Regions from separate parts of the Kitasatospora sp. NRRL B-11411 genome, predicted to be linked through region 1. Evidence: riboswitches for the same ligand, from Rfam matches in the RefSeq annotation. Region 1 holds a riboswitch; the other holds the start of a gene.
The links. Region 1 has a riboswitch for cyclic di-AMP ahead of IH44_RS49530 (transglycosylase family protein). Riboswitches for the same ligand answer to the same signal wherever they lie in the genome.

Region 2: linked by a shared signal. The riboswitch ahead of IH44_RS49485 (transglycosylase family protein) and the one ahead of IH44_RS49530 (transglycosylase family protein) in region 1 are both predicted to bind cyclic di-AMP.

Annotation. Positions count from the first base shown of each region.
Region 1 covers NZ_JOGH01000085.1:45,280-50,861, forward strand. The annotation lists gene eno (phosphopyruvate hydratase) at 1-1,210, opposite strand, end outside; gene IH44_RS49530 (transglycosylase family protein) at 1,501-2,166, opposite strand; cyclic di-AMP (ydaO/yuaA leader) riboswitch at 2,170-2,368, opposite strand; gene IH44_RS0128670 (cytochrome P450) at 2,601-3,845, opposite strand; gene IH44_RS0128675 (SDR family NAD(P)-dependent oxidoreductase) at 4,002-4,421, shown strand; gene IH44_RS0128680 (MazG family protein) at 4,437-5,432, opposite strand; gene IH44_RS0128685 (JmjC domain-containing protein) at 5,507-5,582, opposite strand, start outside.
Region 2 covers NZ_JOGH01000071.1:18,254-23,835, forward strand. The annotation lists gene IH44_RS49485 (transglycosylase family protein) at 1-1,192, opposite strand, end outside; cyclic di-AMP (ydaO/yuaA leader) riboswitch at 1,198-1,367, opposite strand; gene IH44_RS0126285 (hypothetical protein) at 1,814-3,958, shown strand; gene IH44_RS0126290 (hypothetical protein) at 4,166-5,062, opposite strand; gene IH44_RS0126295 (DUF397 domain-containing protein) at 5,411-5,582, shown strand, end outside.

The sequences.
Region 1 (5,582 bases):
GCAGCAGCTGGTTGTACTTGGCGACGCGCTCGGAACGGGCCGGGGCGCCGGTCTTGATCTGGCCGCAGTTGGTGGCGACGGCGAGGTCGGCGATGGTGACGTCCTCGGTCTCGCCGGAGCGGTGCGACATCATGCAGCGGTAGCCGTTGCGCTGGGCGAGCTCGACGGCGTCCAGGGTCTCGGTGAGCGAGCCGATCTGGTTGACCTTGACCAGCAGCGCGTTGGCGGTGCCGGTCTCGATGCCCTTGCGCAGGCGCTCCGGGTTGGTGACGAACAGGTCGTCGCCGACCAGCTGGACCTTGTCGCCGATCGCGTCGGTGATGGCCTTCCAGCCGTCCCAGTCCGACTCGTCCAGCGGGTCCTCGATGGAGACCAGCGGGTAGTCGGCGACCAGCTCGGCGTAGTACGCGATCAGGTCGGCGGAGGAGAGCGCCTTGCCCTCGAACTGGTAGGCGCCGTCCTCGAAGAACTCGGAGGCGGCGACGTCCAGGGCGAGCGCGACGTCCTTGCCCGGGGTGTAGCCGGCCTTCTTGATGGCCTCGGTGATGAGGTCGAGGGCCTCGCGGTTGGAGTCCAGGTTCGGGGCGAAGCCGCCCTCGTCGCCCAGGCCGGTGGAGAGCCCGCGCTCCTTCAGCACGCCCTTGAGGGTGTGGTAGACCTCGACGCCCCAGCGGACGGCCTCGGAGAAGGACTCCGCGCCGATCGGGGCGATCATGAACTCCTGGATGTCGACGTTGGAGTCCGCGTGCGAGCCGCCGTTGAGGATGTTCATCATCGGGACGGGCAGCACGTGGGCGTTCGGGCCGCCCAGGTAGCGGAACAGCGGCAGGTCGCTGGCCTCGGAGGCGGCGTGCGCCACGGCGAGCGAGACGCCGAGGATGGCGTTGGCGCCGAGCGAGGACTTGTCCGGGGTGGCGTCCAGGTCGAGCATGGCCTGGTCGATGAGGCGCTGCTCGGTGGCGTCGTAGCCGACCAGCTCGGGGCCGATCTGCTCGATCACGGCGAGGACGGCCTTCTCGACGCCCTTGCCGAAGTAGCGGTTCTTGTCGCCGTCGCGGAGCTCCAGGGCCTCGAAGGCACCGGTGGAGGCACCCGACGGGACGGCCGCGCGACCGGTGCTGCCGTCGTCGAGACCGACCTCGACCTCGACCGTGGGGTTGCCGCGGGAGTCGAGGATCTCACGGGCTACGACGACATCAATGGACGGCACGAGGCATCTCCTAGCGGAAGCGGATGTGTGGTCGTTACGACCAGAGCCTAGCCGCACAGCGCCCCGCGGCCACGCCCGGCCGGGCCCCGTCTCACGGTGTGGCCCGGCTACTCACTGGTAGTTCACCTGTTTGACGGCCGTTCCACCGCTCCCGGTGGCGCGAACTGCTCGGCGCGCGCCGGGAGCGGACGGAGCGTCAGGGGACGCGGCCCTCGTCAGGGCGGCGGCGGAGCCTCGTCAGGCTCCGGTCCTCGCGTCCCGGATGCCGGACCCGGAACGGGTCGGCGGCGTCAGAGCGCGAGCACCTGGCCGGGCACGATCAGGTCGGGGTCGGCGCCGATCAGCTGCTGGTTGGCCCGGTAGATCCGCTCCCAGCCGCCGGAGACCCGCTGCGCGACGGCGATGCCGGAGAGGGTGTCGCCGTCCTGGACGGTGTAGCCGCCGGCGGCGTTCTGCGGGGCGTCGTCCCGGGGGGCCGCCTGGGGCCGGGCGGCGGGCTTCCTCGCGGGCTCGCGGGGTGCGGTGGGGCGCTCCTCGGAGCGCGAGGCGGTGTCGGCGGAGACGTCGGCGGGGGCGCCGCCCTTGGCGAGTCCGGCCCGCTTGGAGCAGACCGGCCAGGCGCCGGGGCCCTGGGAGGCGAGCACCCGCTCGGCCACCGCGATCTGCTGGGAGCGGCTGGCCTGGTCGGCGCGGGCCGCGTACTGGCCGCCGCCGAAGGCGCGCCAGGTGGAGGAGGTGAACTGCAGGCCGCCGTAGAAGCTGTTTCCGGTGTTGGTGCTCCAGTTGCCGCCGCTCTCGCACTGGGCCACGCGGTCCCAGGTGTCGGCGGAGGCGGCTGCCGCTCCGGTGGCGGCGAGCAGTGGCAGTGCCAGGCCGATCGAGGCCGCGCCGGCGGCGACGACGACCTTCTCGGCCTTGGTACTACGGCGGTGGCGAGCAGTGTTGGTGAACAGCACGGGACATCCTCTCCGCACGCCTGCGAGGTGAGCTGTCGGGTTCGGACCGGGAGGCTGGCCCGGCCGCCGGACGGTTCGGACGCGGTTGCGCCCGCTGCCCGGCGGCTTCACCCCAAGCCGTTGGGACCACGGCGTTCACACTGGTTCCCCCACTCCTGTCCGGTACCTGGTCGGTGGCCCGAGGACGCGGCGGACAGGACTCGGCGTGCCGCGATCGGGGCCCGCAGCTGCGGGCATGTCGGAGAGTAAGCAAAGCTGACGAGCAATCACAAGCTCATATCACCATGATCACGCCGAAATCACGGATGATTTCTCCACGTGCACGAACGATCCAGGTATGTCCGGGTTCGTCCCGGACGGGCGTGCGACGCGCGCCCCCGCCCCGGCGCGTCGTCGGCCCTGCGCGGCGGCGTGTCGCGGGTGCTGAAACGGCGTCAGCGGGGCGTGAAGGAGACCGGGAGGTCGCGCAGACCGCGCATGATCAGCCCGCCCCGCCAGCGCAGCTCGGCCGGATCGGCGGCCAGCCGAACGTCCGGCAGCCTGGTCAGTAGGCTGCCGATCGCGCGCTGCCCCTCAAGCCGGGCCAGCGGGGCGCCGATGCAGTAGTGGATGCCGTGTCCGAAACCCAGGTGCGGATTGTCCTGGCGGGCCAGGTCGAGGGTGTTCTCGGCGGCGAACCGGGCCGGGTCGCGGTCCGCCGCGGCCAGCACCACCAGCACCGGGTCGCCGACCGGGACGTCCACCCCGCCGATGGTCAGCGGCGCGGTGGCGAACCGCCAGGTCGCCAGCTCCACCGGGCCGTCGTAGCGCAGCAGTTCCTCGATCCCGGTCTCCAGCAGGGCCGACTCGCCGCGGCCCAGCGACTGCTGGAGCAGCGCGCGCTGGTCCGGGTTGCGCAGCAGCGCGTACATGCCGTTGCCGATGAGGTTGATGGTGGTCTCGAACCCGGCGAAGAGCAGGATGAAGGCCATCGCCGCGGCCTCGTTCTCGGTCAGGTGCTCGCCGTGGTCACTGGCCCGGATCAGGCCGGAGATCAGGTCGTCGCCGAGGTCGGCGCGCTTGCGGTGGATCAGGTCGGCCAGGTAGCCGCGGATCTGCTTGACGGCCCGGCCCACCCCTCCCCTCTTACCGCCGGTGTGGCGGATCATCATCCCGGCCCAGTCGCGCAGGTCGTCCTGGTCCTCGGCCGGGACGCCGAGCAGGTCGCAGATCGCGTAGATGGGGAGCGGGAAGGCGAACTCGTGGATCAGGTCGGCCTCGCCGCGGGCCGCGAAGGAGTCGATCAGCCGGTCGGTGATCTCCCGCACCCGCGGCTCGAACTCGGCCACCCGGCGCGGGGTGAACGCCTTGGAGACCAGCCGGCGCAGCCGGGTGTGGTCGGGCGGGTCGATGTTCAGCAGGTGGGTCATCAGGTCGGCCTGCCGCTCGCCGGGGATGCCCACCCGGCCGCTGCGGTGGGCCTGTTCGCTGTGGTGCGCCGGGTTCTTGGAGAGCCGGGCGTCCGCCAGCGCCTGCCGGGCGTCCGCGTAGCGGGTGACCAGCCAGGCGTCCACCCCGCTCGGCAGGGTGGTGCGGTGCACCGGGGCGTGTTCCCGCAGCCAGGCGTACGCCGGGTAGGGGTCGGCCGCGAACTCCCAGGTGAAGAGTTGCGGGTGGGCGGCGTGGGGCTGGTCTGGCATGTCTTGACCGTATCTGGAAGGACCACCGCGTGAGTCTGGTCACCTGGTGGGTAATCCCTGTTGCGGAGCGTCGGGGCGAGCCTACGATCCTCCGATAACCACAGTGGGCGGCGTGCGGGCCGGCCCCGGGTTCGCCCTCGGAAAGGGGAGCAGGCCATGCGAGTAGCCGGTGCAGTGGTGGTCATCGCGGTGCTCGACGGAGGTTCGGGGGCCGACCTGGCCCGCCGGTTCTCCGCCGCCGGCGCCGCCGGGCTGCTCATCGCCGACCTGCGCCCCGGCATCGCCGAGGACCTGGCCGCCGAACTCGACCGCCCCGGCTGCCCGGTGGTCGGCGTCTCCGGCGACGTCCACCACCCCGCGGACCTCGCCGCGCTGGTCGACACCGCCGTCAAGCACCTCGGTCCGATCGACCTGTTCGCGGTGGCCGGCCCGGACGGCGAGCGGATCGTCCAGCTCGCCGACCTGCCCGGCCACCTCGACCCGCTGGCCGAACTGCTCACCCTGGTCGGCGAGGCCATCGGCGAGGTCGTCCCGCCCCAGCGCCGCCCGGTCGCGGACGTCCCGCTGGCCGGCTAGGCGCCGTCCCCTTCCTCACTCCTCGGGCAGGCCCTCCGCGGAGCGGACCGCCGCACGGTAGCGGCGGGCCGCCGCGCGCAGCGCCGCGTCCACGTCCACGCCCCGGTCGTAGCCGCGCTGCGCGATCGCCAGCAGCAGTTGCCCGGCCGACTCCGCGGTCAGTTCGGCGGGCAGCTCGTACGGTGCGTCCGGCACGCCGGTGAACTCCGCCCGGCGCACCCGCGACACCAGCTTCGCCGCGTACGCCAGCGCGGGCAGGCCGGCCGGCACGCCGTCCAGCACCGATTCGCGCTGCTTCTCGGCGGCCTTCAGCTGCTCCCAGTTGGCCTCGGTCTCGGCCGAGCCGGAGACGCTCACGTCGCCGAACACGTGCGGGTGGCGGTACATCAGCTTGTCGACCAGGTCGCCCGCGACGTCGTCGATCGAGAACGGGTCCGCGGCGTCCTCCTCGGCGATCCGGGAGTGGAAGAACACCTGGAGCAGCACGTCGCCGAGCTCCTCCCGGAGCGTCTCCCGGTCGTCCTCCTCGATCGCCTCGACCAGCTCGAACGCCTCCTCCACCAGGTACTTCACCAGGCTCCGGTGGGTCTGCTCGGCGTCCCAGGGGCAGCCGCCGGGCGAGCGCAGCCGGTCCATCACCGCGACCAGGTCGAGCAGCCGGGCCCCCGGCAGGTCGTACGAGCCCGGCAGCACCTCGATCTCCGGGTGCTCGCCGGCCTCCTCCACCGCGATCCGGGCCAGCGCGTCGGTCAGCCCCGGGTCGCCGTCCGGGCTCTCCAGCCAGAGCGCCGGGGCCTCGGCCAGCAGCCGGCGGGCCAGCGCCGGGGCCGAGCCGCGCTCGACCACCTGCGGTTCGACGCCCGCCGCGCGCAACGCGGCCAGCTGCGGGTGGTCCGCGACACCGGCCAGCACCTTCGGGGCGGACCGGAGGGCCTCCCAGGCGGGCCAGGACAGCAGGCCGGGGGCGATGCGGTGGGTGGTGGTCAGCAGGGTCAACTTCGGAGTCTCCACGGGGTCGAACCTACCGGGCCGGGCCCGCCGCGCGGGGCGCCACCGGGCACCTGCCCGCGGCCGGCTCCGGCCGGTCAGGCCGCGGGCTGGAGCATGACCTGCCGGGTGACGGCCAGCAGGTCGGCCGGGGTCAGTTCGGCCAGCAGCTGC
Region 2 (5,582 bases), on a different contig from region 1:
CGACGTGGTAGACGCCCGAGTTGGAGCCGTTGCTGGACCAGAACAGCAGGTCGCCCGGCTGCAGGCTGTCCAGCGAGACGCGGGTCGAGTAGTCGGCCTGGTCGGCGGCGACGCGCGGCAGGCTGATGCCGGCCTGGCGGAACGCCGCCTGGGTCAGGCCGGAGCAGTCCCAGCCGCCGTTGCCGGTGCCGCCGTAGACGTACGCCTGGCCGAGCTTGGACAGCGCGAAGTCGATCGCCGCGGCCTTGGAGCCGGTCGCCTTGGTGGCGGCCGTGGCGGTGGTGGTCGTCTTGGCGCTGGTCGAGGCGGTGGCGGTGGTCGCGGTGGACGACTTGGCCGGGGTGCTCGACGACTTGGCGGCGGAGGAGCGGTCGCCCTTCCAGGACGAGCCCTGGTGGGTGCTGGCGGAGGAGGAGGTGGTGGCGGCCGGCGCGGACTGCTGCTGCGCGGTGGCGGCGCCGCCGAGCGAGAGCTGCTGACCCGGGTAGATCATGTCCGGGCCCTCGGTGAGCACCGAGCGGTTGAGGTCGTACAGCTTCTGCCAGCCGCCGTCCACGTGCTGGCTCTGCGCGATGGTGGACAGCCAGTCGCCCGCCACGACGGTGTAGGTGCCGGCCGACTGGTCGGCGGTGGCGGCCGGGGCGCTCTGCTCGGCCTGCGGCTGGGCCTGCGACTTGCCCTGCGACCAGCCGTTCTGCGACCAGCCGTTCTGGGACTTGCCCTTGCTGCCGGACTGCGACTGCGACTGCGCGGGCGCCTGGGTCTGCGACTGCGACGGCGCGGCGGTGGCGGACGAGGCGGAGCCGGAGGTGTCGACCTGGGGGGCGGCACCGCCCTTGGTCAGGCCGGCCTGGATCGAGCACACCGGCCAGGCGCCGGGGCCCTGCGAGGCCAGGACCTTCTCGGCGACCGAGATCTGCTGGTCCTTGGTGGCGAGGTCGGCGCGCGAGGCGTACGCGGTGCCGCCGAACTCGGCCCAGGTGGAGGCGGTGAACTGCAGACCGCCGTAGAAGCCGTTGCCGGTGTTGATCGCCCAGTCGCCGCTGGACTCGCACTGCGCGACCTTGTCCCAGGTGGAGACGGTCGCCGCGGAGGCGACGCCACCGGTCAGGCAGGGGATCGACAGCCCGATGCCGACGACACCGGTGGTGGCGATCAGGCGGCGGGCGCGCTTGGAGCTGATGGGCAGCATGAAGAAGCGTTCCTCTCCCACGCCTGCGAGGTGAGCTGTCGGATTCGGGCTGGAGTTGCCCGGCCGCGCGCACCGCGTGGTGCGCCCGGCTTCACCCCTAGCCCCGTGCGGTCCTTCGACCGCCCGGGGCGACTTACCTGGTTCCCCCGCCCCTGCCGTGGTGCGTTGTGCATGAGCCGACCCGCCCGGCGGCAGGACTCGGCGTTCCGGGCGAACTGGGTCCGTGTGTCCACGAACGTGGGCAGGAGATTAAGCGGAATTAAGGAGAATCCGCAAATGCCCGTGACCGGCATCACAGTGGCCGGAATGGGTGATCAAGGGATATTCGGCGAACTCCGCGAGCGGCGGCGAATTCTGGCGGGACGTCAGGCGATAGGTGATCTTGTGCCCGTTTTGCTGCACTATGCTGAGTTATGCGGGATTATTCACGTTTGGTCACCCGGTGGGCGGGTCATTTGTCGCCGTATGGGCGTTCTGTCCTTGACCGGAAGCGCCCCGCCGCACCCCCCTGACGGTACGTCAGAATGCTGAAGCGAAACCGAATCCGCCGCTTTCCGGCGCCCGCGCTGCCTATGCTGCCCCCGACGGCTCAGGGCGGCGGAACCCGGAAGGGCGGCCACGGTGGAACAGCGGCAGGACGAGGAACGGCAACCGCCGCCGGTACGGCACCGGCGCCCGCCGGTCGGGCGGCGCCGGATGCTGACCTGGCTGGCGGCCGGGACGGCGGCGGCGCTCGGCGGGGGAGTGGTCCTGCGGCAGTCGCTGGCCGGGGCCGACGAACCGGCGGGAGCCGCCGCCGCGCGGACCGGCACCGCCACCCCGGCCGGCCACCCGCACGGCACCGGCGCCCCACCACCCGCCGCCGGCAGCCCGCAGCCCTCCGCCCGGCCCCCGGTGCTGGACACCGGCGGCCGCAAGTGGTCCGACGCCAAGGGCTGGGGCGGGAAACCGCCGGGCCCCGGCAGCGCGGTGCGGATCACCGACCGGGTGGTGCTGGACGCCGACGCCGAGGTCGGCTCGCTGCTGGTGGAGCCCGGCGGCTCGCTGGTGTTCGCCGCCGACCGGACGCTGACCCTGGCCAGCGCGGGCAACGTCGAGGTCCGCGGCGTCCTGGCCCTGGCCCCCGACGCCGCGCACACCCACACCCTGCGCTTCCCGCACGTCGACGAACACCGGTTCGCGGGCGGCGGGATGACCGTCGTCGACAGCGACACCGGCCTGTGGGTCACCGGCCAGGGCTACCTGCGCCTGGACGGCGCGCCCCGCACCGCCTGGGTCCGGGCCGCCGCCGACCTGGGGCCCGGCGACACCGCGCTGAAGCTGGCCGCCGCCCCCGACGGCTGGCAGCCCGGCGACGAACTGGCCGTCACCCCGACCGCGCCGCCCGACACCGCGGACTTCTCCACCGCCTACGACCTGGTGACGGTCGCCCGGGTCGACGGCGCCACCGTCACCCTGACCGGCCCGCTGCGGCACGCCCACCCGCGGGTGGCCACCGGTGGCGGCGCGACCTTCGGCGCCGAGGTGCTCAACCTCAGCCGCAACGTCCGGATCGAGGGCACCGAGCAGGGCCGGGCCCACGTCCACCTCACCTCCAGCCGCCCGCCCGACGTCCGGCACGCCGCCCTGCGCTGGCTCGGCCCGCGCGCCGACGGCAAGGACAGCTGGGACGGCAAGCCCGTCACCGAACCCGTGCTCGGCCGGTACGGGCTGCACTTCCACATGCTGCTGGACACCTCGCGCGGCACCGTGGTCGAGGGCGTCGTGGTCCGCGACACCGGCAGCCACGCCTTCGTGCCGCACGCCAGCCACGGCATCACCTTCCGCGGCTGCATCTCCCACGACACCTGGGAGGACGCGTACTGGTGGGACGGCCCGATCGACACCCGCACCCCGCAGGGCCCCTCGAACGACATCGCCTACGACGGCTGCGTCGCCTCCCGCACCGCCTTCGAGCCCAACCCGCGCGCCTACCGGCTCACCGGCTTCAGCCTCGGCGCCGGGACGGGCTCCTCGGCCCGGGACTGCGTGGCCGTCGGCGTGCAGGGCGCCACCGGCGCGTCCGGCTACGAGTGGCCGGAGACCAGCGAGGGCGTCTGGACCTTCGAACGCTGCCTGGCGCACAACAACCTGCAGAACGGCATCTTCGTCTGGCTCAACGCCGAGCACCACCACACCGTCACCCAGTACGCGGCGTACCACAACGGCGGCTGGGGCATCGAGCACGGCGCCTACCTGAACGACTTCGACTACACCGCCTCGGTGCTGTACGGGAACGCCGCCGGCGGCATCGCCGTGCACGCGCTCGGCCGCGACAAGGGCACCGTCTTCGACGGGCTGCTGATCGACGCCGCCGGGCAGTCCGACTACGCGGTGACCACCCTCAAGCACCAACTGGCCGGCGAGGCCGTCACCCTGAGCCGCAGCCGGCTGACCGGCTACCGGAAGGCCGGGGTGGCGTTCCGGGCCACCAGCGACGGCAAGCCCGACGACATCGCGGTGCTGGACTGCGCGTTCGGCGGCCCGGCCGGCAGCGAACTGTGGCTCGACCCGGACGCGCCCGACCCGACCCGGATCCTGTTCCGCCCGGCCGGGCAGGCGCAGACCGTCGCGCTCGGCAAGGGCGGCGGCCCGGGGCTCGCCGGCACGCCGTGGAACGCCACCACCACGCCGGCCGAGGCCCCCGTCCCGCCGCGCCCGGTCGCCCTGCCCGCGCTCGCCTTCACCGACCGCGCACCCGGGACGGGACGCGTCACCACCGGCTGAGCGGCAGCCTGACGGAACCGGTCAGTGCGAGGCACGAGGAAGCGCGTCGGGGCCGGTCGGTGCGCGGCACGGGGGAAACGCATCGGGACCGGTCGGCGCGGCAGGGGGGAAGCGCGTCGGGACCGGTCGGTGCGCGGCACGGGGGAAGCGCGACGGGCGGGAGCGCGTCGATTCGCTGCTCCCGCCCGTCGCGGCTCTCGGTCGGCGTCAGCGCGCCGCGTGCGCCCCCGGGGTGCGCTGCTGCTCGATGGCGGCCTCGGCGGCCTCCAACTGCTCCTGGGTGGGCTCGGGGAGCGCGGCCAGGTAGGCGGAGGCGATCAGCTGGCCCACCGTCGGGTAGGCGCCGATCGGGGCGGCGCTCGCGCAGCCGGTCTCCTCGGCGGCGGTGGCCAGCAGCTCGGTGTCGGCCTCCGGGCCGATCACCAGCGGGGCCAGCGCCGGGCGCTCGGAGCCGGTGGCGCGCAGGTGCGCGACGGCCGCGGCCACCGAGCCGGGCACGTCCAACGCGGCCGGGACCACCGGCACGGCCAGCCGGGACGCCAGCAGGACGCCGGTGATGCCGGCCGCGGCGGCCGCCTCCTCGCCGCCGACCGTGGTCAGCACCACGCCGTCGGCGGCGGTGGCGATGGCGAACAGCCGGGCCCGGTCGGCGCGGGCCAGCCCGGCCTCGGACAGCCGCACGTGCACGGCCTCGGCCAGCAGCGGGTGCGGGCCCAGCGGGTCCAGCACCTGGGCGCCGGTCTCGGCGGCCAGCTTGTGCAGTTCGGGCAGGAAGCCGTGCGGTCCGGGCACCAGCGGGACGACCACCGGCGCGGGCAGGCCCGCCTCGGCGGCCGCCGCCAGCAGGTCGGCGACCGTCGGCGCGTCCTCACCGCCCTGGTAGGCCGCCGTCACCTCGATCCCCGCCTGCTCGGTGCGGACGATGGACAGCAGCTCCTCGACGACCGGGCGGCTCTCCGGCCCGGCGACGGCCGGGACCGCCAGCACCAGGGCGGGCGAACCGGCCATGATCTCGGGGCGCTCGGGACGGCGGTGGCGCCCCCGCGCACGGGAGCCTGGCGTACGGACGGGCAGTGGCGCGCCCGGGATGGCTGCGGTGCTCATGCGCCAGATCGTAGGACATGTCCCCTCGCGCGTTGCAGCCGGATACCGGCAGCGGGCGGGTTTCCGCCAGGAAGTGACAGTCATCACAGTGCGAATCGTGACTACCTGTGAACCGCGTGGAAGGTGGTGATGATCGACAACGCGCAGACGGATGTGTGCGGACGGTCATGGAGTGACTGGCGTTTCGCCCGGCTGTGTCCGCTTACGCACCGTCAATTGCGCGGCTGTGAAGGGTTGGTGACAGCATTGGCACGTTCTTCTGCACGGGAAATTTCCCATGCTGATGCACGTGCAGGAGGGCTATCATCACGTCAAGTGAGGCATTCGCCAGGCTCTGGGGAGAAAACAATGCGTGAGGCGTACAACGGCATGGCGGCGACGGACCTGGACGGGGTGGTCTGGCAGAAGAGCCGTCACAGCAACTCGAAGGGCAACTGCGTGGAATTCGCCGCGCTGCCGAACGGCGACGTGGCGATGCGCAACTCGCGCTTCCCGCAGGGCCCGGCACTGGTCTACACCA